DNA from 3 places in the Lysinibacillus sp. FSL K6-1151 genome. Region 2 is predicted to be linked to each of the others. Evidence: predicted binding sites of a transcription regulator. Region 2 holds the regulator's gene; each other region holds the start of a gene.
What was found. Region 2 encodes LexA, which represses DNA repair genes until DNA is damaged. Its sites were predicted from a motif close to CGAACATATGTTCG; they were not measured.
Positions count from the first base shown of each region.

Region 1: a site for LexA is predicted at 5,467-5,480, ahead of uvrB (excinuclease ABC subunit UvrB). Genes of this name have one in related genera too.
Region 3: a site for LexA is predicted at 6,397-6,410, ahead of MHI04_RS18570 (DNA repair exonuclease). Genes of this name have one in related genera too.

Region 1 is NZ_CP152040.1:710,597-721,357, reverse strand. Features, by position in the region: gene MHI04_RS03320 (DUF4097 family beta strand repeat-containing protein) at 1-450, opposite strand, end outside; gene uvrA (excinuclease ABC subunit UvrA) at 539-3,406, opposite strand; gene uvrB (excinuclease ABC subunit UvrB) at 3,414-5,393, opposite strand; gene tnpA (IS200/IS605 family transposase) at 5,940-6,413, opposite strand; gene MHI04_RS03300 (IDEAL domain-containing protein) at 6,585-6,833, opposite strand; gene MHI04_RS03295 (competence protein ComK) at 7,060-7,569, shown strand; one part of gene prfB (peptide chain release factor 2) at 7,611-8,639, opposite strand; one part of gene prfB (peptide chain release factor 2) at 8,641-8,712, opposite strand; gene MHI04_RS03285 (competence protein ComK) at 8,837-9,379, opposite strand; gene secA (preprotein translocase subunit SecA) at 9,723-10,761, opposite strand, start outside.
Region 2 is NZ_CP152040.1:1,239,839-1,250,599, forward strand. Features, by position in the region: gene MHI04_RS05795 (G5 domain-containing protein) at 1-761, shown strand, start outside; gene MHI04_RS05800 (ATPase, T2SS/T4P/T4SS family) at 779-2,449, shown strand; gene MHI04_RS05805 (type IV pilus twitching motility protein PilT) at 2,461-3,507, shown strand; gene MHI04_RS05810 (type II secretion system F family protein) at 3,504-4,709, shown strand; gene MHI04_RS05815 (prepilin-type N-terminal cleavage/methylation domain-containing protein) at 4,797-5,282, shown strand; gene pilM (pilus assembly protein PilM) at 5,395-6,369, shown strand; gene MHI04_RS05825 (hypothetical protein) at 6,369-6,962, shown strand; gene MHI04_RS05830 (hypothetical protein) at 6,959-7,648, shown strand; gene MHI04_RS05835 (A24 family peptidase) at 7,716-8,468, shown strand; gene MHI04_RS05840 (gamma-glutamyl-gamma-aminobutyrate hydrolase family protein) at 8,502-9,224, shown strand; gene lexA (transcriptional repressor LexA) at 9,335-9,952, opposite strand; gene MHI04_RS05850 (LysM peptidoglycan-binding domain-containing protein) at 10,119-10,433, shown strand; gene MHI04_RS05855 (recombinase family protein) at 10,430-10,761, shown strand, end outside.
Region 3 is NZ_CP152040.1:3,843,202-3,853,962, forward strand. Features, by position in the region: gene MHI04_RS18555 (HAMP domain-containing methyl-accepting chemotaxis protein) at 1-1,110, opposite strand, end outside; gene yhaM (3'-5' exoribonuclease YhaM) at 1,294-2,229, opposite strand; gene MHI04_RS18565 (AAA family ATPase) at 2,226-5,114, opposite strand; gene MHI04_RS18570 (DNA repair exonuclease) at 5,119-6,333, opposite strand; gene MHI04_RS18575 (YhzD family protein) at 6,581-6,766, shown strand; gene MHI04_RS18580 (enoyl-CoA hydratase) at 6,814-7,596, opposite strand; gene MHI04_RS18585 (rhodanese-related sulfurtransferase) at 7,736-8,707, shown strand; gene MHI04_RS18590 (FAD-binding dehydrogenase) at 8,825-10,474, opposite strand.

The DNA of each region.
Region 1 (10,761 bases), 530 kb from region 2:
TCCACTTGCTTCCAATGAGAAATTACCATTTGGCAATTCAACAATAACATTGTCTACGTTAGCAGCTGCCACTTCTTCTGTATGTGTAAATTCAATTTTATCTCCAAATGGAGATGCTACATCAAATTCCTTTACCTTTTTAACAGCGGTATTCATCATATCCATAAAAAGAGAACCGATTTGCGTTAAATCCTTACGAAAATCTTGCATTTCATCTTGGAAATATTTCATAAAATCATCTTTTTTCTTGTCACCATCTTTTGATTTTTCTTCAAATAGTGACTCTTCTTTTTCAGTTGAAAAGGATTGCGCCTCTTTTGACACATCATCCATAACATTTTGAGTAGACTTGCCAGGTTGCTCTAATGCTTCTAGTAATGTAATCGCCTCTTGTGCCGAAATCGTTCCTTTTTCTACAAGTTCTAAAATTCGTTGACGTTCATTTTGCATAAATAAATAGCCTCCCTCAGTTCGTTATACTATTTATACGATTCATCATATGAAAAGTTTCACTGCAAAATTGAATAAATTGGGTCTGTTAAGATTGAGACGCTTCTACTAGCAATGCATCCATTCGCAGACGATCACGTTCCAGGATAGGTTTTAAGTATTTCCCTGTGTAAGAGCCAGCGACTTTTACTACCTCTTCTGGTGTACCTGTTGCAACGATAGTGCCACCTTTATCTCCACCTTCTGGCCCTAAGTCGATGATATAATCAGCGGTTTTAATAACGTCTAAATTATGCTCAATGACTAATACAGAGTCCCCATTTTCAACAAGCCGCTGCAACACGACTAGCAATCGAGCAATATCATCGGCATGTAAACCTGTCGTTGGCTCATCCAAAATATAGAAGGATTTCCCTGTAGATCGTCGGTGTAACTCAGAGGCTAGCTTTACGCGCTGTGCCTCACCACCCGATAAAGTGGTAGCTGGTTGTCCCAATTTCATATAGCCCAAGCCCACATCGACAATTGTTTGTAGTTTACGCTGGATTTTAGGAATATTTTCGAAAAACACTACTGCATTTTCAATCGTCATATCAAGAATATCTGCAATACTCTTATCTTTATACTTCACTTCAAGTGTTTCACGATTATAACGTTTGCCATGACATACCTCACATGGAACATAAACATCTGGAAGGAAGTGCATTTCGATTTTAATAATGCCATCTCCTCGACATGCTTCACAGCGTCCACCTTTAACATTAAAGCTAAAGCGACCTTTTTTATAGCCTCGTACCTTTGCTTCATTTGTTGCCGCAAAAACATCACGAATATCATCAAAGACACCTGTATACGTTGCTGGGTTTGAACGAGGCGTACGACCAATTGGTGATTGGTCAATATCGATTACTTTTTCAAGCTCCTCTAGGCCCGTCACTTCTTTATGTTCTCCAGGCTTAACCTTTGAACGATTCAGCTTCTGTGCCAATGATTTATATAAAATTTCATTTATCAGTGTCGATTTCCCAGAGCCTGACACACCTGTCACCGCTACAAATAAACCCAGTGGCACATCCACTTTGACGTTACGTAAATTATTTTCCTTAGCGCCTTTAATGGACAGCTTACGACCATTTGGTTGACGTCTTTCCACTGGTAATGGAATGAATTTTTTACCACTTAAATATTGCCCTGTTAGAGAGTTTTCATTCTTCATAACTTCCTGTGGTGTGCCTGCTGCCACAATTTGACCGCCATGAACACCTGCTCCAGGTCCCACATCAATAAGATAATCGGCTGCCAACATCGTATCTTCATCATGCTCTACCACAATTAACGTATTGCCGATATCACGCATATTTTGCAGCGTGTTAATTAAACGATCATTATCACGTTGATGCAAACCAATCGAAGGCTCATCTAAAATATAGAGAACTCCTGTTAAACGTGAGCCGATTTGTGTAGCGAGCCGAATACGTTGCGCCTCTCCGCCTGATAATGTCCCTGCTGCACGACTCAATGTCAAATAATCTAAACCTACATTGACAAGGAAGCCCAATCGTTCTTCAATTTCTCGTAAAACCAGTCGAGCAATTTGCATATCCTTTTCAGTTAAATCCAACTCTTTGAAAAATGTGTCCGCTTCCTGAATCGAATATTGTGTGACTTCACCAATATGCTTATCTGCTACTTTCACAGCTAACGTCTCAGGCTTTAAACGATAACCTTTACAGGACGGACATGGCTGCTGTGCCATATATTTTTCCATTTGCTCACGAACATAATCGGATGTTGTTTCTTTAAAACGGCGTTCCACATTGCGCACAACACCTTCAAATTCAATCATTTGGTCTCGCACATTGCCAAACTCATTTTCATAATGGAAGTGAATTTTGTCTTTTCCTGAGCCATATAAAACCTTATCCATCTTTTCCTTTGGTAAATCCTTCACAGGCACGTCCATTGGGATATCGTAGTGATCACACACCGCTTTTAATAATTGTGGATAGTACTGTGAACTAGTCGGTTCCCATGGAGCAATAGCATGCTCTAACAAGGAACGATCCCAATCTGGAACGACTAAATCTAAATCCACTTCCTGTGTTGAGCCTAAGCCATCGCAGCTTGTGCAAGCACCAAACGGGCTATTAAATGAAAACATACGAGGCTCTAGCTCGCCTATAGAAAAACCACATATCGGGCAAGCATGATGTTCACTAAATAATAATTCTTCATACTCCATCACATCAACAAGTACACGACCATCAGCCAAACGTAAAGCTGTTTCTAAGGAGTCACTCAACCGTGAGGCAATACCTTCCTTCATAACAACACGGTCCACTACTACTTCAATCGAGTGCTTTTTATTTTTATCAAGATCAATCGCATCATCTAAATCCCGTAATTCCCCATCAATTCGCACACGAACAAACCCTTGCTTTTTTAAATCCTCTAGCAGTTTAACATGGGTTCCCTTGCGTCCAGAAACCATCGGCGCAAGAAGCTGCATTTTTGTTCTTTCTGGATATGATAATAAACGGTCTACCATCTGCTCAATCGTTTGGGAAGTGATTTCTATGCCATGATTTGGACAGATCGGTTTACCAATGCGTGCATAAAGTAATCGTAAGTAATCATAGATTTCCGTTACCGTACCAACCGTAGAACGTGGATTACGACTCGTTGTTTTTTGGTCAATGGAAATAGCAGGCGATAATCCTTCTATTGCATCGACATCTGGCTTATCCATTTGTCCTAAAAATTGACGGGCATAGGCAGAAAGGGACTCAACATAACGACGTTGGCCCTCCGCATAAATTGTGTCAAATGCTAGAGAAGATTTTCCTGAGCCTGATAAACCTGTTAATACGACTAATTGGTCACGTGGAATTGTGACATTGATATTTTTTAAATTATGAGCACGTGCACCTTGCACGACAATTTCAGTATTTTTCACAAGTCATTCACCCTTCTACCTTCAATTCAAATATTGTATCTCGCAACTCAGCCGCACGTTCAAAATCAAGCGCTTTTGCTGCTTCCTTCATTTCGACCTCTAAGGAAGCCAAAAGCTGTTCTCTTTCCGCCTTTGTCAGCTTTTTGCCTTTCGTAGCCTTTTTCACATAGGATTCTTCTTCTTCTGCCACTTGTGTCGCACGAATTACATCTGGGATTTTCTTGATAATGGTTTGAGGCGTTATGCCATGCTCCTCGTTGTAAGCCATTTGCAATGCACGACGACGTTGTGTTTCATCAATTGCCTTTTTCATCGAATCTGTTACATGGTCCGCATACATAATGACATGACCATTTGCATTACGTGCAGCACGACCAATCGTTTGAATTAATGAACGTTCCGAACGTAAAAATCCTTCTTTATCAGCATCAAGAATCGCTACAAGTGACACCTCAGGAATATCAAGTCCTTCACGCAAGAGATTAATACCGATGAGTACATCGTACGTTCCTTTACGTAGCTCACGAATAATCTCAATACGTTCTAGCGTTTTAATTTCGGAATGTAGGTACTCGACCTTTAAGCCCATTTCTTTCAAGTAGGCCGTTAAATCTTCTGACATTTTCTTCGTTAATGTTGTCACTAAAACCCGTTCATTTTGGGCAATTCGATCTTGAATTTCATCTATTAAATTATCGATTTGCCCTTCAATAGGTCGCACTTCAATTAACGGATCCAATAATCCAGTAGGTCGAATAATTTGCTCAACCATTTCCGGCGTATGCTCCAGCTCATAAGGGCCTGGTGTGGCTGATACATAAATGGCCTGATGCACTCGGTTTTCGTATTCTTCAAAACGTAGTGGACGGTTATCAAGTGCTGATGGCAAACGGAAACCATGTTCTACGAGTACACCTTTACGAGCTTGGTCACCATTATACATACCACGAACCTGAGGAAGTGTTACGTGACTTTCATCTACTACAAGCAAAAAGTCATCTGGGAAGTAATCTAGCAATGTATATGGAGTGGCACCTGCTCCACGCAATGTTAAATGGCGTGAATAGTTTTCAATCCCTGAGCAAAAGCCCATTTCACGCATCATTTCTAAATCATAACGTGTCCGTTGCTCTAGGCGCTGTGCCTCTAGTAATTTATCCTCTGCACGTAGCAACGCAAGACGTTCCTCTAATTCTTTTTCAATGTTTTCAATCGCTTTTCGCATTTTCTCTTCTCGTGTAACGAAGTGGGATGCCGGGAATATAGCAACATGCTCTCGATCCGATAAAATTTCTCCAGTTAAGGCATCCACCTCTCGAATACGATCGATTTCATCACCGAAAAACTCCACCCGAATACAATGCTCGTCACGTGAGGCTGGGAAAATTTCCACTACATCTCCACGTACCCGAAATGTCCCCCGAGTAAAACTGACATCATTACGCTCGTATTGAACATCTACAAGTTTGCGCAGTAGCTGATTACGTTCAATTTCCATACCTGTGCGAATCGATACAACCATTTCTCGATACTCTTCAGGAGAACCTAAACCATAAATACAGGACACAGATGCAATAATGATGACATCATCACGCTCAAATAATGCAGAAGTAGCAGAGTGACGCAGCTTATCAATTTCATCGTTAATGCTGGAATCTTTTTCTATATAGGTATCTGTCTGCGGTACATAGGCTTCTGGTTGGTAGTAATCATAGTAGCTGACAAAATATTCAACAGCGTTATTCGGGAAGAACTCTTTAAACTCACTATATAACTGGCCAGCTAGTGTTTTATTATGTGCCATAATGAGTGTTGGTTTTTTAATTTGCTGGATGACATTAGAAATGGTAAACGTTTTACCTGTTCCCGTAGCACCAAGTAATGTTTGATGACGCTTGCCCGCTTTCACACCCTCCACTAATTCCGCAATTGCCTGTGGCTGATCCCCGTTAGGCTGATATGGCGCTTGTAAATCAAATGTTTGCACACATGTCCCCGTCCTTTCCTTCCAATTTGTACATATATTTTAGCATAGCAATATTAAAATTTCGAACATTTAACGAACGAATGTTTGTAAAAAATTTTTTTATCCCTAAAATGAATAACCGTGAAGCGAAGAATACTTATTACTCTCATAATAGCCGCTTCAACACATTTTCAAGCTTAATCTATTCAATAGATTTCGATTCTTGAGTAGAAGTCATAATATTTTCAGTAGAGGGCTTCTGCTTTTGTGAGTGGGGTAACAGATTTTTGGCGTGGGTTGCATTCTTTTATGAGCCAGGGCTCTTGCTTTGAGAGCGGATTTACTCCTGAGCAGGAGTTCTTACTTTCTGAGCAACTCTCCCTCTTTTATAAGCGAAGACTCTCACTTTTTGAACGAGCAGCCCTCCTTCAATCAAATCAGAACCACCAGTATAACTGGTGGTTTGCTCTGCGCGTGAAACGCTGGGGTACTGGCCCATGTCTAAAGACATTCTGAATGGTCTGCCAACCGCACTCCGTTTTCACACAAACCGCTAAAGCGGCTTACTTATTTTTTCTTTCTCTTGATTTCTTCTCCTGTGAATGGGTCAATGAATTCTTTCATCGTCATTTGATCTTGCAGGATATCTTCTTGTAATTGATTTTTTATATACTCTTGTATCTTTTTCTTATTTCGGCCGACTGTGTCCACATAGTATCCTCGACACCAGAATTGACGATTACCGTATTTATACTTTAAATTCGCATGTCGGTCGAAAATCATTAGACTACTCTTCCCTTTTAAATAACCCATGAACGCAGATACACTCAATTTCGGTGGAATACTTACCAACATATGAATGTGGTCAGGACAGGCTGTTGCCTCTATGATTTCTACATCTTTTCTTTCACATAATTGGCGCAATATTCTTCCAACATCTGCTTTAATTTGACCATAAATAATCTGCCTTCTATACTTTGGCGCAAAGACGATATGATACTTACAATTCCACGTTGTATGTGCTAAACTTTTATTATCCATTTATGGTGGCTCCTTTCGTACGAAGTCGGTTGACTAGACCTGACTTTATTGTACGTTTGGAGTTTTTTTATTGTCCATAGCTAAAAGCTTTCCGGAACCCCCTGCATAGCAGGGGGTTTTCAAAGCACACAAAAAAATCCCGCTCTCCAATAGACATGGAGAGCGGGTTCGTTAGTATGATTCATCCTCTGTTTGCTGCAAGGAATGTAGTTCGGCTGCGTATTGGTAAAATGCGTTTTCATCTTTTTCATCGAGTACTCTGTCTATCAGAACCATGAGTTGCTCTTGACGATGCATACGCTGGATACGATTTAAAAATAAATCTAAATAAATCTCGTTTAATAATTTCTCTGCCTCATCAACTTTTTTCGACTGACCCACGGCTTTTAGAAAATCTGTGTACGAATAATATTTATCCAACGATCTCACCTCGATCCTTTTCTAAATTATATGAAAATTGAAATTAAATTGCAATGCTTACGAATTGAAAATAACTTGGATTAGCTATTAATCTCGTGACATTTGCAGTGAATTCTCTAAGCATTTCATTCTTTTCTGAAGGGTTTTCAGCTACTTTGTCTATTTTTTGAAACTCTCATTTTGTTCTACACTACCGTTATCAACAGAAAAAGGAGGCTCTCTCTATATGACTAGCAATTTTGTCAATAGCTACTTAATTTCATTCAACACTTACTTGCTTCAACCTATTCAGCACAACTCCAAGGTTTTCACTCATGTTATCGATAAGCACAATGAGCTGATCGTCACGCGTAAACCGATGCATGTGCTTCGAAAATCTTGTATCTCATTAGGTTCAACCTATGAAGCTGCAAAACTATCGGCTAAACGTTTCTTTGGCAATCAACATAAGCTACCAATCGTCGTGGCCTTTGACTACGGCTATCCCTGTATTTTTCTACCAACTTATTCCCCGAACTCCATTCATAATATATGGATTGGACTTCACGCGATTATCAATATTACACCAAGTCAGACGGGGTGTGTTGTCACATTAAAAAATGGTAAAACAATTGAACTACCTATTCAATATGCCTCGATTAGTAAACAGTTTTTGAATGCATCGATGCTCTATAAATATTACATGAACGAGCGCAAGCAGCTTAGCCAAGATGCGCCATATCACCCTCCCTTTTAACTAGAAAATCCCCCAAGAACACCTCTTGGGGGATTTGTGTATTAGCCAATTTTCGAGCGTAAATAGGCATTAATAAACGGATCTAAATCGCCGTCCATCACTGCACCAACATTACCTGTTTCTTCATTCGTACGGTGATCCTTCACCATAGAGTATGGGTGGAATACATACGAACGAATTTGTGAGCCCCAGCCGATTTCCTTTTGCTCACCACGTATTTCATCTAGTTGCGCTTGCTGCTTATCTAACTCTAATTGATATAATTTCCCTTTTAGCATCGTCATCGCTTTTTCACGGTTTTTAATCTGTGAACGCTCTGCTTGACACTGTACAACAGTACCAGTCGGAATATGTGTAATACGAACTGCTGAATCTGTCGTATTAATATGCTGACCACCCGCACCTGTAGCACGATACGTATCAATTTTTAAATCCTCTGTGCGAATGTCGATTTCAATATTTTCGTCGAACTCTGGCATAACATCACAAGAAACAAATGATGTATGACGACGACCTGACGAATCGAATGGTGAGATACGCACTAGACGATGCACGCCTTTTTCAGCCTGTAAATAACCGAAAGCATTGTGACCTTTAATCGACAATGTTACCGATTTAATCCCTGCTTCATCACCAGGAAGATAGTCCACAGTCTCCACTTTAAATCCACGCTTCTCCGCCCATCTTGTATACATACGTAACAGCATAGAACCCCAGTCCTGAGATTCCGTTCCACCGGCACCAGGGTGTAGCTCTAAAATAGCATTATTTTGATCATATGGACCACTTAACAGCAATTGCAGCTCAAAATCCCCCATTTTTTGCTGGAATTCTGCTAGCTCTTTGCCTAGTTCTTCCTGTAACTCTTCATCTGGCTCTTCCTGTAAAAGCTCCAGTGTCATATCTAAATTTTCATGGGTTTCCACTAAATCTTTATATTCATTGACGATTGCTTTTAAGCCATTGCCTTCATTGATGGTCACCTGTGCCCCTTGCTGATCATCCCAAAAGCCAGGCTCTAGCATCATTTCATCTAGCTCCTGAATGCGTGCCTCTTTGTTTTCTAAGTCAAAGAGACCCCCTGAAGTCCGCCAGTTTTTTGGCTGTAGTGTCTAACACATTGCGTACATCTGCTAATTCAATCATTGTTAAATCCTCCGAACGTTAGTAATGGAGCTAACATTGCACTCACAAAGCTCCGTATCTTTTCATTATAACGTTTTTACAAAGGAAAACATACTATCTAGCAGTTGTTTTCTCGGAGTAATCAATGATCCTGTGTCTCGTCCTCTAGCATATTAAGAGCGAGACGCTGAAAAACCTTTACACGGTCATACTGAACAAGCAAATGCTTTGTTCGTTTTTCTAACCTATATTTTAATAAATAGGCTCTCTGAATACGATATTCTAACGCATTAACACTGACATCCACTACCAGTTCTTTGCCATTCGTAAAAGTTATTTTTGCTCTCTTTTTATCCACAGCGATATATTCATCAATATGATGAACGGCGAACCAGATACATTCAGGTTGTAGAGGAGACTTACTTGGAAACCATAAAATATTACATCGTTCATCCACTACAATTGGATTTTTATTAAGCTTTCCTAAAATCATTTTCGAGCCATCAAATGCCCCTCTTAAACTCGAACCAAAATAACGAAGGTTATAGTCCATTAACTTCGTTGGTGCTAATTTCGATAGATATTCATTATTTTTCTCAATCACCCGCGTACATAAATTTCCAAAGGAATCATACACAGGCATATACATCATCGTTTCACTATTCATAATATCTTTTTTATGCACCTATAGTCCTCCTTTATACACTTTATGTTTTTTCAATTAAAATAAAAAGGGATATACCAATATTCGTACATTCCAGATGTTTGTGACTCGTAAAATTGCTTTATTATCATGCATAGCACCCCTTCCCTTTCTAGGTCTAAGTCTTCATAGCACCTTCTTATTTAGGATAATAACGGGAGCTTCCCTGAACTAAAATCCTAATATTACAGCTATTGTATACCCATATTTTTCAATTGTCTATAAATTCTGACTTTTATTCCTAAATTTCTTCCTAAAACAGTATAATGTCAAAAGAAAAAAACCATTTCAACATGTAGTTAAAATGATTTTTTTCACTAATATATTATTGACCTGCACCATGACAGTTTTTAAATTTCTTGCCGCTTCCACATGGGCATAAATCATTACGACCAATATTTTCAGACTTACGCACAGGTTGTTTTTTCGGAGCTGAGCCGCCTTCTTCCTTCGGATTAACCGCTTGGCCCTTCGCCACCTCTTCACGCTCAAGATTACTGCGAATTTCTGCCTTCATTGCATATTTCGCAACATCCTCACGAATAGACGCAACCATATCCTCAAACATAGCAAAGCCTTCTTGTTGATATTCTCGAAGTGGATCATTTTGTCCATATGCACGTAGATGGATACCTTGACGAAGTTGGTCCATCGCATCGATATGATCAATCCATTTCGTATCAATAGAACGTAATAAAATTACCTTTTCAAACTCACGCATACGCTCTGGTGTCAGTTCTGCCTCTTTTTCATCATAACGAGCATGAACAGCATCCGAAACCAACTGATTAATGTCTTCAGCAGACTTGCCTTGGAAATCTGCTACTTTAAGCTGACCCTCTTCTAACAGATTAGCCGCTACAAAATCTTCAATTGCTTTTAAGTTCCAATCTTTCTGCTCACCCTGAGTATACAGACCAACAACATTATCGATTGTCTCTTGAATCATAGACTCTACGAGTACACGCATATTCTCTGTTTCCAATACATCATAACGCTCTTTATAAATAATCTCACGTTGCTGACGTAGCACATCGTCATATTGTAATAAACGTTTACGTGCATCAAAGTTATTACCTTCGACACGTTTCTGCGCTGATTCTACAGCTCTCGACACAACTTTTGATTGCAATGGCTGAGAATCATCCATGCCTAAGCGCATCATCATCGACTTCATATTATCAGAGCCAAAACGACGCATTAAATCATCTTCTAGGGATAGATAGAACTGCGTAACCCCTGGATTCCCTTGACGACCAGAACGTCCACGAAGCTGGTTATCGATACGACGTGATTCATGTCGCTCTGTCCCGATGACCGCTAAACCACCAATTTCTAGTACACCTTCACCTGGTTTAATATCT
Region 2 (10,761 bases):
TAATCCCTTTATTAAATGACGTCACACTTGTACCGAACCAGTCATTCTCCTTGCTTTCACTTTTAGGGGAACAGGCTGGAGCTGCGAATGATACAGGTTTAGATTTTGTAGCTTCCATCCTCTATAGTGTAATTCTTCAGACAGAGTATGAAGTTCTAGAAAGACATTCTCAACAAACAAAGCCCAACTATTTACAACTGGGGATTGAAGCGGATGTCAATGCTGCATTAGCGAAAGACTTACAATTTATTAATCGTTCTCATCAGCTTGGCAAAATGCAAGCTACAATTGAGGGCAATCAATTAAAAATAGAAATATTTACAGCAGTAAAAGACAAAGATATAACGGTTCGTATCAGTAAAGATAAAATCGTTAAGCCACGAACTATTTACCGTTATTCAGAAGATTTAAAGGCTGGTCAAGAGCGTGTGGAACAAGAGGGGAAAGAAGGGGTGAGAGTTGAAGTTTATCGTTCCATTGTAGAGAACGGTGCAATGGAAGAACAGTTTATTAGCAGAGATTACTATGCGCCTCAAAATCGGATTGTGACACGTTCATCGCAGGAGCCTATTACAGTCACTCCACCAACAAAAAACGCAGGGCAAAGTATAGCAGATCCTGATTTAGAGATAGATTTAGATGGCAACGGCTTACCTGATATAAAACCTTCAACACCTGAAGAATCTGAGCAAGAAGATGGACCAGAAATTGTCTATGGTTATTATGACAAGGGCGGTAATTTTGTACAAACAAGTCCATAATGATTGGAGGTATTTTTATGGCGATGAAGCCAGGTCGTAAACGTTTAGGGGATTTACTTGTTGAATCAGGCGTTATTACAGCAGAACAGCTAGAGTATGCACTGACTACTAAGTTGAAAAATGAGAAACTAGGTGATTTTCTCATTAAAGAAAACGTCTTAACGGAGCAACAACTCATTGAAGTTTTAGAATTTCAGCTAGGTATCCCTCATATTAGCTTAAATCAATTTTCAATCAGCCCTGAATTATTGCAATTAATTCCTGCTGAGTTGGCAAAGCGGACAAATATTATGCCTATCCGCAAAGAGAAAAATAAATTGTTTATTGCGATGGAAGACCCGATGGATTATTTTGCTATCGAAGAAGTCCGTATGACGACAGGCTGTCAGATTGAAACAAGCATTGCTGCAAAAGATGATCTATATCGTACAATTACCAAATATTATGATTTGCAGGAGTCGATGGATGCTGCAATGTTAGATTTAGCGGCAACTAGTACTGAAACGCAAGACGAGATTGAGAATGAAGATTCACCCATTGTTCGTTTAGTAAATCAAATTATTGCCAATGGTGTAGCACAAAGAGCCAGTGATATTCATTTTGATCCACAAGAAACAGAGCTACGTGTGCGCTACAGAGTAGATGGAGTACTTCGTACAGAGAGGTCATTGCCCAAGCATATGCAAAACGTAGTATTGGCTCGGATTAAAATAATGGGCAATTTAAATATTACAGAAAATCGTATTCCACAAGATGGGCGTATAAAAACGAATGTCAATTTTAGGCCAGTTGATATACGATTAGCCACATTACCGACTGTCTTTGGAGAAAAAGTTGTTATGCGTATTTTAGATTTAACCAATTCGTCCAATGATATTGAGAAATTAGGCTTTAGTGCTACGAATGAAGTACTATTCAGGAAAATGATAAGCCGTCTCAACGGCATGATGCTTATTACTGGACCTACGGGTTCTGGTAAATCCTCTACGTTATATGCAGCTCTTTCGCATTTAAATGAGGAAGGCGTCAACATTATTACGGTTGAGGATCCTGTGGAATACCAATTAGATGGCATCAATCAGATCCAAGTAAAGGAAGAGGTTGGCTTAACGTTTGCGGTAGGGTTACGTTCGATTTTACGACAGGACCCTGACATTGTGATGGTAGGGGAAGTTCGTGATCTTGAAACAGCGCAAATTGCTATACGTGCTTCACTTACAGGACATTTAGTGTTAAGTACGCTGCATACTAATAGTGCAGTAGAATCCATCTCACGTTTACATGATATGGGCATTGAACCATTTCTACTATCTTCCTCACTTGTAGGCATTATGGCTCAACGACTTGTACGTAAAGTTTGTCGTGATTGTGCTGAACCATATGTATTCACCTCACGTGAATTAGAAATACTAGAGGAAAATGGGCTGGAAGGTGTTACCCAAGGTAAAAGGGGGCGTGGTTGTCCTGCATGTAATCATACAGGCTATCGAGGACGTATGGCGATTCATGAAATCCTTCCAGTGGATCGAAAAGTGAAGGACATGATTTTAAATCGAGAAGGTGATTTGGTTCTTCGGGATTATATGAATGACAAAGGCTATCACACCCTATTAGTAGATGGACTATTAAAGGTTGTAGCAGGTCAAACAACAACATCAGAAATTTTACGTGTTGCAAGTGTAGATTAGGGGTGATAAAAATGACATCTTATTCAATCGTTGAATTATTAACACGTGCGTTTGAAGAAAAAGCATCGGATCTTCATTTAACAAAAGGTATTCCGCCAGTATATCGTATTCATGGGCAGTTGGAACATTACGGTGCAGATCCATTAGATTCTGAAGAATTAAAGGGAATGGTAAATGCCATTCTTCCTGTACATAAACAACAGGAGTTTGAGGAAAAGGGAGAAACTGACTTTAACTTTTCATTGCCTGGGAAATGTCGATTCCGTGTAAATGCCTATCATCAGCGAAATGAAGTGACAATAGCGGCTCGTTTAATTGAAGCTAAAATTCCTTCTATTGAAGCACTTAATATGCCACAAGTGTTATATAAGCTTGCGGAAAAACCACAAGGTTTAATTTTAGTAACTGGTCCAACAGGCTCAGGTAAATCAACTACATTAGCAGCAATGATTGATTATATCAACGAGACAAGATCAAAACATATTATTACGTTAGAGGATCCAATTGAATACTTGCATACTCATAAAAAGTCTATCATCAATCAGCGTGAGGTTGGTGTCGATACAATGAGTTTTGCGAATGGTTTACGAGCATCATTGCGTCAAGACCCAGATATTATTTTAGTTGGGGAGATGCGAGATTATGAAACGATTTCAACGGCTATCACGGCTGCTGAAACAGGGCATTTAGTAATGGCAACACTTCATACAAGTAGTGCACCAACTACAATCGACCGTATTATTGATGTATTTCCACCGCATCAGCAAAGTCAAATTCGAGTACAGCTTGCGAATGTACTGCAAGGTATTGTTTCACAGCGTTTATTTATTCGTAAAGATGTAAAAGGGCGCATTGCTGCGACAGAAATTTTAGTACAAGCTCCTGCCATTTCGAATTTAATTCGCAATGAAAAAATTCACCAAATTCCAAGCGTAATGCAGACAAGTAAAGCATTGGGCATGCACACATTAGAATCTTCGATGCAGCACCTGATTACCACAGGTAAGATCTCGCTAGAAGATGCACGGCCATACATGAACGCTGGTGATTATAGTTGACTGTATTTCGTTATAGTGGTCGCACCAAAACAGGAGCACCTAAAAAGGGCATTATTGAAGCCCCAAATAAAAAAATTGCTATGGAGAAGCTTCGTGCACAAGGAATAAATGCGCGAGAGCTTCAAGAATCAAATAGCATTTTACATAAGGACATTGCCATTGGTACAAAAGTGAAGCACCAAGAGTTTGTTATTTATTGTCGGCAGTATGCGACATTAATTCGTGCTGGTGTCCCTGTCGTTGAAGCGACGCGTATTTTGGGTGAGCAAACACGGAATAAACCACTAAAGCGAGCATTGATGCAAGTTGAAGAGGATATTCGGAGTGGGATGGCATTTTCAGATGCAGCAGGCAAACATACCAAAGTGTTTCCCTTGCTTTTTGTCAATATGATGCGTGCTGGAGAGGCTACTGGTAACGTTGACGACACATTAGATCGTCTGGCAAGCACACTAGAAAAGCAATATAACATCAAGAAAAAAATTCAATCGGCAATGACCTATCCAGCAATATTATCCCTTTTAACGCTGGTGGTTGGCATGTTTTTAATGGTTTTTATTGTGCCTACCTTTATGGATGCATTTAAAGATATGGACTTAGAAATGCCGCTAATTACAGTTATTGTTGTTGGTATAAGTGATTGGCTGATTCAGTTTTGGTATCTCGTGATTTTAGGGCTATTAGTGTTAGTAGTGGGATCACGTTATTTTTATAAAAATAATAAAGAGTTTCATTATACGGTTAATGTTTTGTTACTCCGCATGCCTATCTTTGGCCAACTTTTACAAAAAGATATTATAGCGAGAATGACGAGAACTCTATCTACTCTTTTTAGTAGCTCGGTGCCGATTTTACAAGCCCTAACGATTGTTGAAAAAGTCGGAGGTAATCCAGTTATGGGAAAAGTAGTGCTGGAGGCCCGCGATAATTTAGAAAAGGGTGGCACATTATCAGAGCCACTTGAAAAAAGCTGGCTATTTCCACCTCTTGTTACACAAATGACAGCAATTGGTGAGAAAACAGGCTCCTTGGATTACATGCTTGAAAAAATTGCTGATTTTTACGAGGAAGAAGTAAACCGTGCCGTCGATACAATGAAGTCACTTATCGAACCTTTAATGATTATAGTACTTGCTCTTGTTGTAGGAGTAATTGTTGCGGCTATATTCTTACCAATGTTCCAACTATATGAAAATATGTAATTTTTAATTATATAAAACTTATTTAGAAATTGAATTAGAAGACCGTGTTTTCACACTTCATATAAAACTACTAAGGAGGAATTCTCTATGTTTAAAAAATGGAAAAATAAAAAACTATTGAAAAATGAGAAGGGTTTAACATTAGTTGAACTTTTAGCTGTAATTGTTATTTTAGCAATTATCGCAGCAATCGCTGTGCCTGCAATTGGTAATATTATTAATAAGTCAAAGGACCGTGCTATTTTAGCAGAAGCATCAAATATTCTATCTGGTGCTAAGATTGCTTATATTGATGGCGCTTGTAAAGGAGACAGCTCAGATAATGAGTGTGTGAAAGATGAATTAGAAGCGTTTGTAGATGGTATTGAGCTAGGAAGCAATGATAAAGTAACGTATAACGAAAGTGAAAAAAAATGGTCAATTTCATATGGTAGATTTGAAGAGATTAAAACAGAGAGTCTCAAAGTTAGCTCAACTGCAGGTGCAATAACAATATTTGAAGAAGAACTTAATAAACTATTAAAAAGTGCAGGAGTAGATAAGAAAAAAACAGAAAATACTAAAACTCAATAATCAGTCCTCCCAACCCATTCAGAAACGATAATTTTCTTGCGTTTCTGGCTGGGGAATGGATGACTAATTGATAAAATCATTTATACTGAATAGGAAAAGGAGGTCTTTTCACATGTTTAAGAGAAAGAGAAAGTCGCATGTATCGATTGAACTGAAGGATTATGTGCTACGTGCGATTGTGGCGAAAGGACCTGAGCCTAGTCAATGGCATGGCTATGAATATCCTTTACCAGTTGATATCGTTGAAAATGGAGCAATCATAGATGAGGTGGCTCTTTTTGAAATTATTAAAGAACAGGTTGTGAAGTGGACAGGAAAAAAACAGGCTGTTCGTATGTTTGTGCCTGATACAACTGTTTTATTAAAAAGTTTCGAGCATCCTAAAGATGTTAAACCTCAGGAATTACGAGGATATGCTGAAATGGAGTTGGGCCATTCTATTCATTTACCTTTTCAGGACCCGTTAATTGATGTTTATGATCCCGATGCGGAGGACGGTAAAGCGATATTATTTGCAGCACCTTCAGAGGAAATTACGAAAATAGTAGGAATGCTGTTAGATGTCTCCTTGGACCCTGAAGCTGCCGATATTCGTGCCTTATGCAATATACGTTTGTTAGAACATATGTCAATGTTAGTGCCTAATAAAACATATTTAATTGCTGATTGGTCTATCAATGAACTTTCCATTAGTATCTTTTCAAACGGACAGGTTGAGTTTTTGCGTTATCAATCGATTGAAACAGATATGGCACAATGGCAGGGCAAAAAAGTCGATGAATTTAGCTACCAATTTCTCTACAATGGTGAAACCGAAGATTACCAGATGGTCGTCATGGATCAGGTTTTAGAAATTGATCGGATGATGAATTTCTTTAAGTTTTCTTTACATAAAGGGGAAAAAACAGTAGATGAAATCATAATACTTGGTGATAACCCGTTACTCAAATCAATAGGAACCTTATTATCTTCTAATTTAGAGACACCTTTGATGATTGTTGATGGAGCAAAAATTGAAAAGTTCTTTCCTTATTTTAAAAAAGAATTTTCAACATTGCTAGGCTTAGCTTTGAAGGAGGTTCATTAATGGTTCCAGATATAAACCTCTTACCACAGCTTGAAAAACGGTCTACTTCACCAAAGCTTTTTTATAGCTTGATAATTGTCATAGTGGGTCTAATAGTAGCTTATTTACTATTTATATTTTTTACAGCTAAAAGTGATTTGTCACGTTTATCTGCTGAGGAAAAGACATTAACGACACAGCTTGAACAATTACAGCAAGAGTTAGATGTAAGACAAAGTGTTGATCAGGGATCATTGGAGGAATCTGTTGCCTATATTCAAGGTGTTTCTTATCCTGTAACCCCATTAATTGATGAAACGAAAACTTTACTACCAACTCAAACGTACTTGCGTAGCTACGTTTTTGGGGAAAATACAGTTAATATTGAAGTGGATTTTGAAACGATGACCGATATATCGAAATATGTAGAGCGACTTTTAATGAGTAGTTTTTTTACAGACGCACAAATTAATACAGTGTCAAACTTTGATATAGAGCTTGGCGAACAGAAGGAATTAACGCCTGAACAAAAATTTAAAGAAGTACCACGTTATTCAGTGTCCATTACGGCGACAATCGACTTTATGTATTTAGCTGGAGGACGACGCTCATGAATAAATTAACGAGTAGTAAAAATTCATCTATTATCTTGTTATTGACTTTAATCGTTTCTATTTTATTTGCGCTTTATTATTATTTATTATTACCAAGATTAAATGAAGTAGAAGCAAAAGAGAGTCATGTATCACAGATACAGCAAGAGATTTCTAGTGTAAAAGAACAATTAGCTCAATTAGACAAGGAGCAGGGTCAGCCGACTATCAATGTTTTAGCGTTAAGACAGAAGCTACCTACAACAAGAGCTGTTGAAAAGATCATACTAGATTTAGCTGAGATTGAGGAAGTGACAGGAACACGCATAAAGTCATTAACAGTTCAAAATGATGATGCGGCTGTTTCGCAATCAGATGTATCGCAAGACCTTAATCTGTTGGAGCAAGCTGAAGAAGAGGTTAATGGTGAGCAGGATAACAAGATTACGAGTTCACCGATTTCATCTATTTCAAAGGATTCCTTACCATCGAATTTAAAGTTGATTACTTTTATATTAGAGGTTGGGGCGCTTGATTTTAATTCTCTAGAGAGCTTTTTACAGGAAATTGAACAATTACAGCGTGTGATGAAAACGGATACTATCGAATTCAAATTGCCTGGAGAGCAGGATCAATTAGAAAAAGATACGGATCTTACTTTACAAGCTACCGTCCAGGTGACGACGTTCTATTACGAAGGAGAGTAATAATTGCATTGATAGGCGTTCCATACTGCATCTGTATGGGCGCCTATTAGTTTAGGAGGACAGAAAATTGGAAATGGCTTATACAATCTTTCTATTTTTATTTGGGCTTGTCTTTGGCTCTTTTTATAATGTGGTAGGCTTACGTGTGCCACAGAAGGAGTCGATTGTACAACCTCCTTCACATTGTACTAAATGTCAAAGGCAACTGACGGCGCTTGATTTAGTGCCAGTTTTATCTTATGTGTTTTTTGGGGGGAAATGTCGGAGCTGTGGTAATAAAATAGCTTGGATTTATCCAGTAATGGAATTATTAACAGGATTATTGTTTGCCTTTGCATATTGGCAGCTTGGTTGGAGCATAGAGTTTATAGTAGCCCTATTTTTTATTTCATTATTAGTCATCATTGTTGTTTCTGATATAGCCTATATGCTGATTCCGAATAAGGTGCTTTTATTCTTTTTACCCTTCCTTATTATTGGACGAGTATTGTCGCCATTAACACCCTGGTGGGACTGTGCTGTAGGTGCAGTCGTTGGTTTCGGCATATTATATAGTATTGCTGTGATATCAAACGGGGGCATGGGTGGAGGCGATATTAAATTATTCTTTTTAATTGGACTTGTTCTTGGTACAATGCATACACTGTTAACATTATTTATAGCTGCAGTTATCGGCATGATTGTCGGGCTTGTCGTGTTAACGAAGAACAAGCAGGGGAGAAAAACACCTATTCCTTTTGGACCTTCTATTGCATTAGCCGCTATCATTGTCTATTTTTATGGGGATTCATTAATCGATTGGTATTTAGGTTTTTGGTAATTGTTCAATCTTCAAGCATATGGAGGGAAGCAAGTGAAACCGATTATTGGCATTACAGCCTTTGTGGAAGATGATTTATCCTCTCGATTAAATGCTGCTTACAGTAAAAGTATCATTGATGCAGGTGGGATTCCTCTTATTATTCCACTTGGCGTAGAGGAGGATGCCACACAAATTCTATCCCTTACAGATGGTTTATTGTTATCTGGAGGCTATGACGTGCATCCATTTCTGTATGGGGCAGAGCCTGCACCAAAACTAGGGAAAATTCATCCAGCAAGAGATACGGTAGAGTTAGCATTAATTGAAGCGGCATTCACACGAAAGATGCCTATTTTGGGTATTTGCCGAGGCATTCAAATACTAAATGTAGCACTAGGTGGTACTTTATTTCAGGATATTGATAGTGACCATTTTAGTACTAAGCTGCTCAAGCATGTACAGCAATCTGCTCGAGCTGTAGCTACTCATTATGTACAAATTATGGAGGAGAATTTATTAGCGACCATTTTACAACAAGAGAAAATAGCGGTAAATTCATTTCATCATCAGGCAGTTAATGTATTAGCAGAGAAATTAAAAGTAGCAGCAAAATCGAGTGATGGCATTATCGAAGCAGTTGTTCATGAAGAGTTGCCATTTTGCTTGGCTGTTCAGTGGCATCCCGAGGAACTAGCTATAGCAGGAGATGAGCCTGCACAAAAATTATTTTCAGCCTTTGTTGAAGCTAGCTTAAAATTCAAAAAGGAAGCGTAGCAGGGGGACTGTACAAAGAATCCAACCATATATGGATTCTTTTTTTGCGTAAAAAAGAGGATACATGCTCTTAGAAGGAACACATAATCCTCAAAACCTACTTTAAATGATTAATGTACACGACGATATAGTCCTACAACTTGTCCTAAAATAGAAACTTGATCGACGATAATAGGCTCCATAGATGAGTTTTCAGGCTGTAAACGGAAATGATTTTTTTCCTTGAAGAAACGTTTGACCGTTGCTTCATCCTCTGCTGTCATGGCTACAACAATATCTCCGTTATTAGCTGTTGCCTTTTGCTTCACAATAACTAAATCGCCGTCTAAAATTCCTGCTTCAATCATAGATTCCCCCATAATCTCTAGCATGAATAACTGATCCTCGCTTGTGCCATACGTATCTGGTAATGGGAAATATTCTTCAATGTTTTCAATAGCAGTAATTGGGGAACCAGCAGTTACCTTCCCCACAAGTGGTACATGAATGACTTGCTGCTTTTGAATAGACTCTTCAGGCTCTAAAATTTCAATTGCACGTGGCTTTGTTGGATCTCGACGAATAAAGCCCTTTTGTTCTAATCGAGCTAAATGACCATGAACAGTTGAACTTGAAGCAAGTCCGACTGCTTCCCCGATTTCACGTACTGATGGTGGATATCCCTTAGCTCGTACCTCTTCTTTAATAAAAGCCAAAATGTCCTCTTGTCTTTTCGAAACTTTTTTCATGAGTGCTCACCTCTTTTTTCTAATATCATTCTTCTTATTTGATAGTATAACAGAATGCGAACATGTATGCAAACATAGGTTCGAAAAGTGTTTGACAAAAACGTTTGTTCGCTTTATTATGAGAACATACATTCCGAACAAACATTCTAAAAAAGGGGTTGTAACTATGACATGGTTAAAGAAAAATACACATATCTCCATTTTATTAGGAGCTTGTCTACTATTTGCAGGATACCTTTACATAACTGATCCAGGAGATGTTAATTACGCAGAAATTCAAATTGAACATGGGGATAGCTTGTGGTCGTTAGCAGAGCAATACCGTGGTAAGATGAGTACAGATGATTGGATTAAGCTGGTCAAAACAGAAAATGAATTAGCAGATATTAAAATTGTGGCAGGAAAGTCTCTAGTTATTCCTGTATTGGGTGATCAAGCCAATCCCATCCATACTATCGAAATTGCGAGAACTGAACAATGATGAATAAACAAATGTCGGCTGTTGTCTATTGCCGTGTAAGTACTGAAAAAGAAACACAAAGCTCCTCATTAGAGCGCCAACAGGAAGAGTTGCTGCGCTACGCTAGAGAGCAAGGCTATGAGGTAAAGGGTGTATTTAAGGATAAGCATAGCGGCTATGATGTGGAACGCGATGGCTTGCTTGAAATGCTTGATTTCATTAAAGAAAAGGGAATTAATGCCCTTTTTGTACAAGATGAAACACGATTAGGACGTGGGAACGCAAGGATGGCTGTGTTGCATTTATTGCAAAAATCAGCAACAGATGTTTTTTCCATGCGCGATGCAGG
Region 3 (10,761 bases), 2.0 Mb from region 2:
CTCATTAACGCGCCATACGATATCCGTAACTTCCGTTGTACGTTGGCTAATCTGTTGTACATATTCCACAATATTTTTAAAGGCATCACCTGTCTGTTCAACAGCCTCTCGTCCTTCATCTACATATTGTGTGCCACTATTAATAGCGAAAACAGCACCGGAAGTTTGGTTTAATATATCATCCACTAGTGTTCGAATATTGTCAGCAGCCTTCCCAGATTCCTCTGCCAACTTTCTAACTTCATCCGCAACAACCGCGAAGCCTTTTCCAGCCTCTCCTGCTCGAGCCGCCTCAATAGATGCATTCAATGCAAGCAGGTTTGTTTGATCGGTAATGCTTGTAATTAACGAGACAATCGTACTAATTTCCTTTGATTTTTCACCTAAAGCATTCACAACTTCTGTTGATTGGTGAACAGAATCATTAATCGTATTCATTTTATCAATCGTTTGCTCAATTAGCTGTAAACCTAAATCAGCCTTTTGATTTGTTTCATTCGCTATATCTGCAACAGCCTGTACAGCAGAAGATGCATGGTCCATATCTTTGGAAATTAGATTAGCGGATTCAGATAAAAGGTCCATTTGCTTCAATTGTCCTTCCGCACTGGAAACAATATCTCCAATAGCATCAGAAATGGTTTCAACCGTGTGACTACTTTGCTCTGTAATCGTTGTAAATTCCTTTGTATAAGTCGAGACATCCGCAGATGCTTTATTCGTCTTTTCAATAACCGTGCCAATTTGCTCTAACATATGATTAAATTCAGTGGATAATTGTCCAATCTCATCTTTGAAACGGTCGTCAATGCGTACCGTTAAATCACCATCAGCCGCCTGTGTCATAGCCTTTAATACACGCTTTACACGTTTTAGGACGATATATCTCGTACATAACGAAATAATGACTGTACCAATAAATAACGAAATAAACGTATTAATGGCAACACCTGCACTGCCGTTTAAATGTACTACTTTTTCAAATTGATGACTAACAAATTCTGAGATATGCGAGCTAATAAACAAACTTATACCTATAGCTAGTATCATTTTGAAAATTAAACTTTTCCAAAACTTAATTTCCCGTGAAAAAAGTCCCTCTGTTTCCATTGCTCTTCCCCATTCCTATCATTTCTCTCTTTATTCTAAAATAAATACTAGCATTGGTACAATAGTTAGGTACTAAAATTACATATATGCATATTTAGACTTATCGAAAGCAGTATAGGTTAGTTAATAAGCAACATCAATTATCAATTTCTCAACAGGTTAGGGGCCTAATCATATTACTTTTTAAATAGTAGGCTTATAGAATGAACGATTATCAAGTGGGAAAAGCCGCTCAGTAAATTCACCTGGTGTCGTTTTCCCTAATGCTCTTGTTAGCATGTTCATTTTCGCGTCTATATTATCAATATAATGTAAGATTTCCGCTTCTTGAAGCATCGGTTTTTTCGGACTCCCCCACTCTTCTTTCCCATGGTGAGACAATACCATATGCTGCAACAGCATGACTTCTTCGCCTTCAATTTCTAGCTCACTTGCAATTTTGGCAATTTCATTCACCATAATGGTAATGTGACCTAATAAATTGCCCTCCACTGTATACATCGTAGCAACAGGCCCAGACAACTCCACAACCTTGCCAATATCATGCAAAATAATGCCTGCATATAACAGGTCACGATTAAGTGTTGGATATAAATCAGCAATGGCTTTTCCTAGTTTGAGCATGGACACCATATGATCTAATAAACCAGACGCATAGTCATGATGGTTTTTAGTTGCTGCCGGAAAAACTAAGATGGCATCATAATGTTTTTTAATAGCCGCTCTTGTAATACGTGAGATATTTGGATTTTTAATATCAAAGAAAAATTGTGTCAATTCTTCATACAATTGTTCTTTTGGTGTTGCAGAGGATGGTACTAAATCATCGATCGCAATACCTTCCTCTGGCTTGGCAACACGAATAGATTTGATACGCAATTGATTCTTTCCTCTATAGTCGTGAATCTCTCCACCTACACGTACAATGGCCTCAGCATGATACATTTTTTCATGATCCTCATTTGTATCCCAGAGCTTTGCCTCAATATCTCCACTTTTATCTTGTAGTAATAGCGACATAAATGGCTTTCCAACGGTTGTAACACCTTTTGTCGCTTGTTTTATTAATAAAAATTGATCAACTGCTTCTCCAACTTGGAGCGTCGTAATCCCTTTCATGTTGACGCCACTCCCCTTTCATTTGCTAATGCTCCTATATCGACAATTTGCTCTTTCTGCCAATGTTTGAGCATTGTATCATGACAAGTAAAATATAAAATTTGACGTTCATATCCTACTTCTTTCATTAATTGTACCATTTTGTTTGTACGGTTTCGATCAAAATGGACAAATGGATCGTCCATAATAATTGGAAATGGAGCAGTGCTCACTAGTGTTTTTGCAAGGGCCAGACGTAATGCAATATAGGCTTGTTCTTTGGTAGCCTGAGATAATTCAGCCATTTGATAACGTAATCCTGCTACATCTTGTGCAACAAAATAACCTTCATCATGAATCGAAAGTTTATCGTATCTTCCCCCTGTTAGTAAACGGAAAATCGCATTCACCTCCACAAGGACATGAGGTAATTTTTCTTCACGTAGGCGGAATAATGTTTCGTGAATGGCTGTCGCAACAGCTTTTTTAGTTGCCCATTGCTCAATCAGCTGCTGCAATTCTGCTTTCTCCTGCTCAAGCTGTTGTAGCAATTGCCCATACTTTTCATCATTTAATAGCTGATCTTTTTCAATGAGCAAAGCAGCACGTTGCGCAAGACATTGGTCGATCGCTAGCTGCGTTGAATTTTGCTCTTGTTCTAAAGCATGTATGTCCTCGTTAACAGTGTCCTCCACTAGACTCTCTCGCTGTGGAAGATTGAGTGAGGCGAGTTGAGCCTGAACCGTTTGTAACTCTGTCATGATGTTTTTTTGCTGCTCAAATTGCTCATACATTTCATAATAAGCCTGCTCGTTTGGAACTTGTGCTTCATTCAATAGCTCAGCCATTTCAGTTGTATAACGGTCCAGTTTTGATTGCCCACCATCCATTTTTATCTTCAGGCCAGCTAGCTGTTCTTTTGTTTGCTGTACTTGCTGTTGATGTTGTTGTGCTTCAAGGTAGGCTGTCCGTAAATACATATATATTTCCTGTTCATCATAGGCTCCCTCTAAAACCTGTTGAAGCTGTTTATAAATATACTGCTTTTCTTTTTGAACTTCTTGCATAAGGCTTAGGGTACTATTTTTTTTAGCTGCTAGCTCTTGCACACTCCGAATACGCATAAATAATTCGGGCATTAACGTTCTGGCGATTGTTCCCTGTAATCGATAACGTTTTAAAAAATGCTGGAGTGTGTGAGTGGCTTCTTCAATCTCTATCTCAGCCTGTTGAATTTTATATTCAAGAGAAGCGTATTGCTGCTCCTTCTCCTTTTGCTGTTCATTGACGTGTACCCAACGATCTTCATATCTTTGCTTCTTTAATAGCACCGCTTGTACCGTCATTTCCTCCTGCTCTAACTCTCGAAGAAGGGAGCTATGCTCTTTACTAGTAGGCTCATCCGCTTGTTTAACATATCGGATAAATAACAGAGTCAGCAATGATAAAACAGCTCCGATAATGGTCGTAACTATGTTTTTTTCAAATACACCATAAATCAATGACAATAAACCGATTAGCAGTACAAGCCAGCTAAAATAATGAGGTTGCTGTTGTTTACTACGTTGCGATTTGGCCGCACGTAATTGCTCAAGCTTACGCTTTTGTTGGGGCCACTGTGCTAAAATATGTTCTTCTTCATTTGTTAATGACTCTTGCATGAGCCGTTGCTTTTGTTTGGCAATTGTCTCTAATTCTAGATGGACTTGCTCTAGTGAGCGTAGATGAAACTTTAGCTCGTCCTCTGCCTCCTCCAATTTACTTAATTGAAGCTGAAATTGTTGTTCCTGCTGGAGTGAAACCGTTTCTTCGAGAAGATTCTCCTGTGCCTCTGTCTCGAGTACGCCTAATAAACGAAACTGTGCTTTTATTTCTTGCTCAAACATAAAGAGATCATCATGTAAATTTTGCTCCTTCACCATCAGCTGATGCCACGTTGCCTCTTTTTGCATAAGACGAGCCATTTCATTGACTGTATGCTCATCCGCTATGGTAAGTACTTGATTTTGTAATGTTTGATATTGCTCCTTTAATTGCATTAGCTGCTGGCTTTCGTGTAATAGACGATCCTTTAATTGCTCATAGCGTCTTATACCTTCTGGCGGAAACTGTACATGTTGATAATTGAGCAGTGTCTGCTGTAAAATCTGTTGCTGTTTGAGGAGAGGTAGTGCCTGCTTTTGAATCGTTAACTGCTGCCATTGTTGTTGCAGCAGTTTTTGCGTACTATAAAGCTTTTCTAGATTATGCTCAAGTAGTTGTAATTGCTTTAATTTGTCCTCAAATGTTAGAATCTTTCCCTGCTCCTGTTTAATCGTACGCTCAAGCTGCTTTAATTGCTCAACCTTTTGATTAATCACGGGTACTTTACCTGTTTTTTTAAACAGCTCATTTGCCTCTTTCTCCATCTTCTTTTCAAGAGCTGATAAATGTTGAACCCCTGTTGTGCCAGAGGCTAGTAGCAAATGGGTTAGCTCCTCCTCTGACATTTTTTCAATGCCCTGTAGCTCATGCAATGAAAATGAAAAAATGGATTCAAAGGACGTTCTAGAATACCCATATAAAAGCTTAGTTAATAGTTCCTCGTGTCCCGTTGTTCCATCCTCTAGATAAACAGAAACATCGCCCGCTGCCTTTCCTTTCACACGTTCAATAGTGCACTGGCCATAAATAGGATGCACGAGTGTGAGCTGACCACCATATTTCGTCGAAACTTTTGGTTCATATTTGCGCTGTGTCTGCTGCCGTATGGGGAAACCAAAGAGCATTTGTAGTATAAACTGCTGAATCGTCGTCTTTCCTGCTTCATTTAATCCATAAAAAATAGTGACACCCTCATTTAAGGAAATGGTGATGTTTTCATGCTTACCAAAGCCATATATTTGGATTTTTTGTATAGTCAGCATGTGATCACGCCCTTTGAATTTCTTCTGCCAATAATGCCTGTGCATTTTGCGTTAAGTTTTCAATATCCTTGTCACTTAGTGGCTCTATCAGCCTTGCACCACCAGCATATTGGTATAAATCTTTTAGAATATCTTTCCATTCATTACTGTCCCACTGCTCCATTAAGCTGACAACGGATTGAGTTGCTACTGTCTGCTCATAAAGACTTGCTGTCTTCTGCAATACCAACTTTTGTACCCAACACATCGGCTCAATGCCTTCCTCCGTCTCTCGCACAGTATCTAACCATGCATCTACAGTTGCGTGTTCAAATAAAGCTTCCGTTTGTTCATCAATGTTTTGCAGGTGAAGCTCAACTACTGATGCCCCGTACTTCGTCCTATTCGTTGTGATCGCTTCCGAACATCTTTTTAGTAATTCATTGGCATGTACAACATTCGTACAATCCACTTCTATCGTGTTATAAACGACAGTAGATGTAAGGATAAAATCTAGCTCATTCGATGTTTGGGATAACGTCACGTCATAAAAGCCTTTCAGTCCTTGTTCTTTACGATGTCGACTTTGAATATTGCCTGGATAAACAATGGGAGGGTTTTGATGTAAAAGCTGTCGTTTATGAATATGTCCCAAAGCCCAATAATGATAGTTCTTTTCTATCAACTGCTGCTTAGTGAAGGGGGCGTAAACATCATGGGTCGTGTTGCCTGCCTCACTGCCGTGTAGCATACCAATATGAATGGCATGCTGATCCTGTGCAATTGGATAACTTTCAATAACTGATTCCTTTAAATGGCGTTCATGATAGCTGAAACCATATATATTTACTTGCTGGCCTCGGATTTTTAATTGAACCACGGTCGTTTCCGCTGGTAGTTCATAGACATTGCTTGGCAAAGCAAAGCGTGTCCAAGTGCCATTTAAATGATCGTGGTTACCATAGCTCACAATCACAGGGATGTTGTGTTGGAAGAGCTTTTCCATTGCATCCTGAAATCTTCGTTGTGCTTGCAAGCTACGATTTTCACCATCATAAATATCTCCAACAATTAATATAAAATCAGGTTTCTCTTGAATTGCTTTATGGATAATTTTATCGAATGCTTCAAAAGTACTCGACCTAATGTTCTTTAAAATGTGCTCAGGTAATCCAAATAAACCTTTAAATGGACTATCTAAATGTAAATCTGCCAAATGAAAAAAACGAATTGCTGTCATCCAATCACCTCAAATAGTAGATAATTATCGCCTCTGTACCGTAATATGTTCACTAAACAAAACCGAATATTTGTTCTATTTTATCATAGTTCACGTTTTATGAAAAATGGTATTACATAAAAAACAGCATTGCCTTACTTTTTCCACAATTTTCGTAATTTATCAAAAAATTCACTAGTTTTACCGTGAAGTTTATAAATCTTCTATGTATAATAGAAATATATTTAAGTAAAAGGGTGGGGTTTGTATGGAGAATTATCGTTTTACAGCTTTTGAAAAAACAGGGGAAACATTATTTGATGAAACTTGGACATTTGAAAATGATGAGGCTGCTAAACTAAACGGACAACAACAAATTGAGGAAAAAGGTGTTGCCGACAAAACTCATCGTCTTGTAAACGCTTCGGGTAAATTAATTTTATTCCATGTTTAGTGGCTAAAAGGCACGTAGTCAATGTTGCTACGCGCCTTTTATGATTGTTATTTTCCTACAAAGACAGGCATTCTTTTCTCTACAAATGCATGAATGCCTTCTAGATGATCTGTTGTTTTACGCATAGCGGATTGCCCCTCTGCTTCTAAAGCTAGGATATTTTCTAGCTGAGGCAAATTTTGAGCATGTAGAATTTTTTTCGTTGTAATCATGGAAGAAATAGGTGACGCAAGCATTTTACCAACAAGCTGATCTGCCATGGCAAATACAGTATCCTCTGGTGCAATAAAGTCAATAAGCCCTTCATCTAATGCTTCTTTTGCTGTTAATACCTTCCCCTCCCAAATCATCTGTTTCGCTTTAACAGTCCCCACACGTTCCTTCATGAAGAAATGACCGCCTCCATCTGGGATTAGTCCTATTCCAATGAAATTCATAGCTAGCTTACTATTTTCACAAGCCACAACTATATCTGCCCCAAGTGTTAGACTAAACCCTAGACCTGCCGATGCACCATGAACAGCCGCAATCACAATCATTGGTAACTGATAATACGCTTTCACAATACGTGAAAGATAGACCATTGCCTCATCAATATTTAATGGTTTATTTTCATCTAACATAGCCTTGATATCGCCACCCGCAGAAAAGACTTTTCCTTCTCCACGAATAACAAGCACCTGTATATTTTGTTCCTGTTGGAGAGCCTCAAAGCATTCTGCGAGTTCTCGCATCATAACATCATCCATAGCATTCATCGCCTGCGGACGATTCAATGTTAACGTTGCACGACGTTCTAATTTTTCTAAAGTAATCGTTGAAAATTCCATCTCTATTACCCCCAAATATGAATAGTCATTCACTATGTACTATTCGTGTTTTTTTAGAAAACTCCTTCTACTCTAAGCAAAATTGCTCTTGTTATGCTATATTAAAGGACGAATATTGAGTTAAAGGTGGTAACGTATTTTGATACAGAAGGACTATCGTGTATTACTTTATTATAAATATATTACAATTGAAGACCCTGTAGCATTTGCAGAAGAACATTTAGCATTATGTAAAGAAATTGGACTTCTTGGACGTATTTTAGTAGGCTCTGAAGGCATTAATGGCACCGTTTCTGGTACCGTTGAGCAAACAGATGCTTATAGGAATCATATGAAGGCAGATGCTCGTTTTAGTGATATTATGTGGAAAATCGATGAGGTGGAAGGACATACCTTTAAGAAAATGCATGTACGTCCTCGTCAGGAAATTGTCCATTTAGGTTTGGAGCATGATATTAATCCTTTGGAAATCACAGGCGATTATTTATCGCCTAAAGAATTTATGGAACAAATGCAAGAAGAGAACACTGTGATTATCGACGCCCGAAATGACTATGAATATGATATTGGTCATTTCAAAGGTGCTGTACGACCTGATATTGAAACCTTCCGTGACCTTCCAGCTTGGATGGAAGCACATAAAGAAGATTTTGCAGATAAAAAGATTTTAACTTACTGCACAGGTGGTATTCGCTGTGAAAAATTCTCTGGTTGGCTAAAACGTGAAGGCTATGGTAAAAGTGTTGGTCAATTACACGGTGGTATTGCAACCTATGCAAAAGATCCTGAAGTAAAGGGCCAGCTATGGGATGGTCAGATGTTTGTTTTTGACCGTCGTCGAAGTGTACCGATTAATCAGGTTGAGCATGTCATCGTTGGGAAGGATTACTTCACAGGTGAACCTTCTGAACGTTATACAAACTGTGCAAACCCTGAATGTCATAAATTAATGTTATGTGAGGAAAAACACGAAGCATTTTATATGCGTAGCTGTTCAGATGATTGCCGCCGTGCAGAACGCAATTTCTTTGTCGAAGAGAATGGTTGGACGAAGGAGCAGGTTGAGGAGCAAATTGCTAAGATTGCAGAGATTCAAAACGCAAATCGTTAATACTTGGTGAGATAGGGTTTAGCCGTGTGCGTAAATGGTCTAAACCTTAAAATAGTAAGCCATCTACTAGCCCATCCAAAAAGAGCATCGTCCTGATGAACGATGCTCTTTTTCTTATTATTCCTGCGCTAAATAGCGCCCAACCTGCCGTCCACTAAATAAACAGCCTCCGACAAATGTCCCTTCTAAAGCACGATAGCCATGAACACCCCCGCCACCGAAGCCACTTACTTCACCAGCAGCAAATAAACCTGGTATAGGTTGACCATCCATACCCAACACCGCACCATTTAAATTTGTTTGTAAGCCACCCAAGGTTTTCCTAGTTAGAATGTTTAAACGTACGGCAATTAATGGCCAATTTTTAGTATCTAGAATTTTATGTGGTTTGGCAACACGCACTAATTTATCTCCAATATAATGCCTTGCCCCATGAATAGCGTTAACCTGTAAATCCTTCGTAAACTTATTGTCCATTTCTCGATCCCTTGCCAAGATTTGCTCTTTCACTTTCATGAAATCCAGTAGCTCATTCCCTGCTAGTTTATTCATGCCTTCTACTAGTTCTTTTAAATCATGTGCAATCACAAAATCTTCGCCATGATTTTTAAAAGCTTGGATAGGGGCTGGTGGACCTGGCATTATACGCTTAAGCACATCACTAATGCTTTTGTTTGTTAAATCTGGGTTTTGTTCTGAACCAGATAGTGCAAATTCCTTCTCAATAATTTTTTCCGTTAAAATAAACCAAGAGTAATCATAACCTGTTTTTTGAATTGCCTCTAACGTACTGAGCGTATCAAAGCCTGGGAAGTTGGGTGCATGGAATCGATTACCTTCTGCATCAAACCATAAGGAGGAAGGCCCTGGTAAAATACGAATGCCATGGTTGGGCCAAATTGGATCCCAATTTCTTAATCCCTCTGTGTAATGCCACATGCGATCGCGGTTTACAATACGTCCTCCAGCATGTTCTGTGATTTCTAGCATTCTCCCATCAACGTAAGCTGGCACACCACATACCATATTTTTAGGAGGAGTCCCAAGTCGTGCAGGCCAATTTTTTCTTACTAAATCAAAATTAGCCCCAATACCGCCACTTGCTATAATCACGGCATCGGCTTCGTAGGAAAATTCGCCAATCCCCAATCTCGAACTTTTTTCACCTCGATTAATAAAGGTTTCTGCTAGCACTGTTCCACTGATTCCTGTAATTTTTCCATCATGTTGTATAAATTCATCCACACGATGTCTTGGTCTAAAATCGATAAATCCATCTTTCATAGCTTGCTTTACTTTATTTACAAACGGCTTTACTATGCCAGGACCAGTTCCCCATACAATATGAAATCTTGGTACAGAATTGCCATGTCCTCCCGCTAAAGAGCCTCCCCGTTCTGCCCATCCAACCACAGGGAAAAATTTGATACCTTTTGACTTTAACCAGTCATATTTTTCACCTGCAGCAAAATCAACATAGGCTCTGGCCCATTTATAAGCCCACGAATCCTCATCTTCTAAACGATCAAAGCCTGCAGTTCCTTGCCAATCTTGCCACGCCAGTTCTTTACTATCTTTAATTCCAAGCCTTCGCTGCTCTGGAGAATTTACTAAAAATATCCCACCAAAAGACCAGTATGCCTGTCCCCCTATTGAATTTTCAGGCTCTTGATCTACTAAAAGAACTTTTTTCTTTGCATCGATTAACTCACAAGCAGCAACTAAACCCGCAAGTCCAGCACCAACTATTGCAACATCGTACTGCATTTTTACACCCCCAAATCAAATCATCCTTAACTAACATTCTTCTCTCACAGTCTGTTTACCTTCTAAAATCTAATTTTTTGTCTAAAATGTGACAAGCGAAAATGTTCGCTTTCTTACACTTAAATCATCAAGGAATAGCATAAATCATCTAATTCATTCCATTTAATTACCATATAATTTTTTAACCGTAAACTACATGGAACACTGATACTATCGCACTTTTCAAATATCGTTAACGCTTTCATTGTATCCTCCGAAAAGACGAATATTAAACACTAATAAAACGA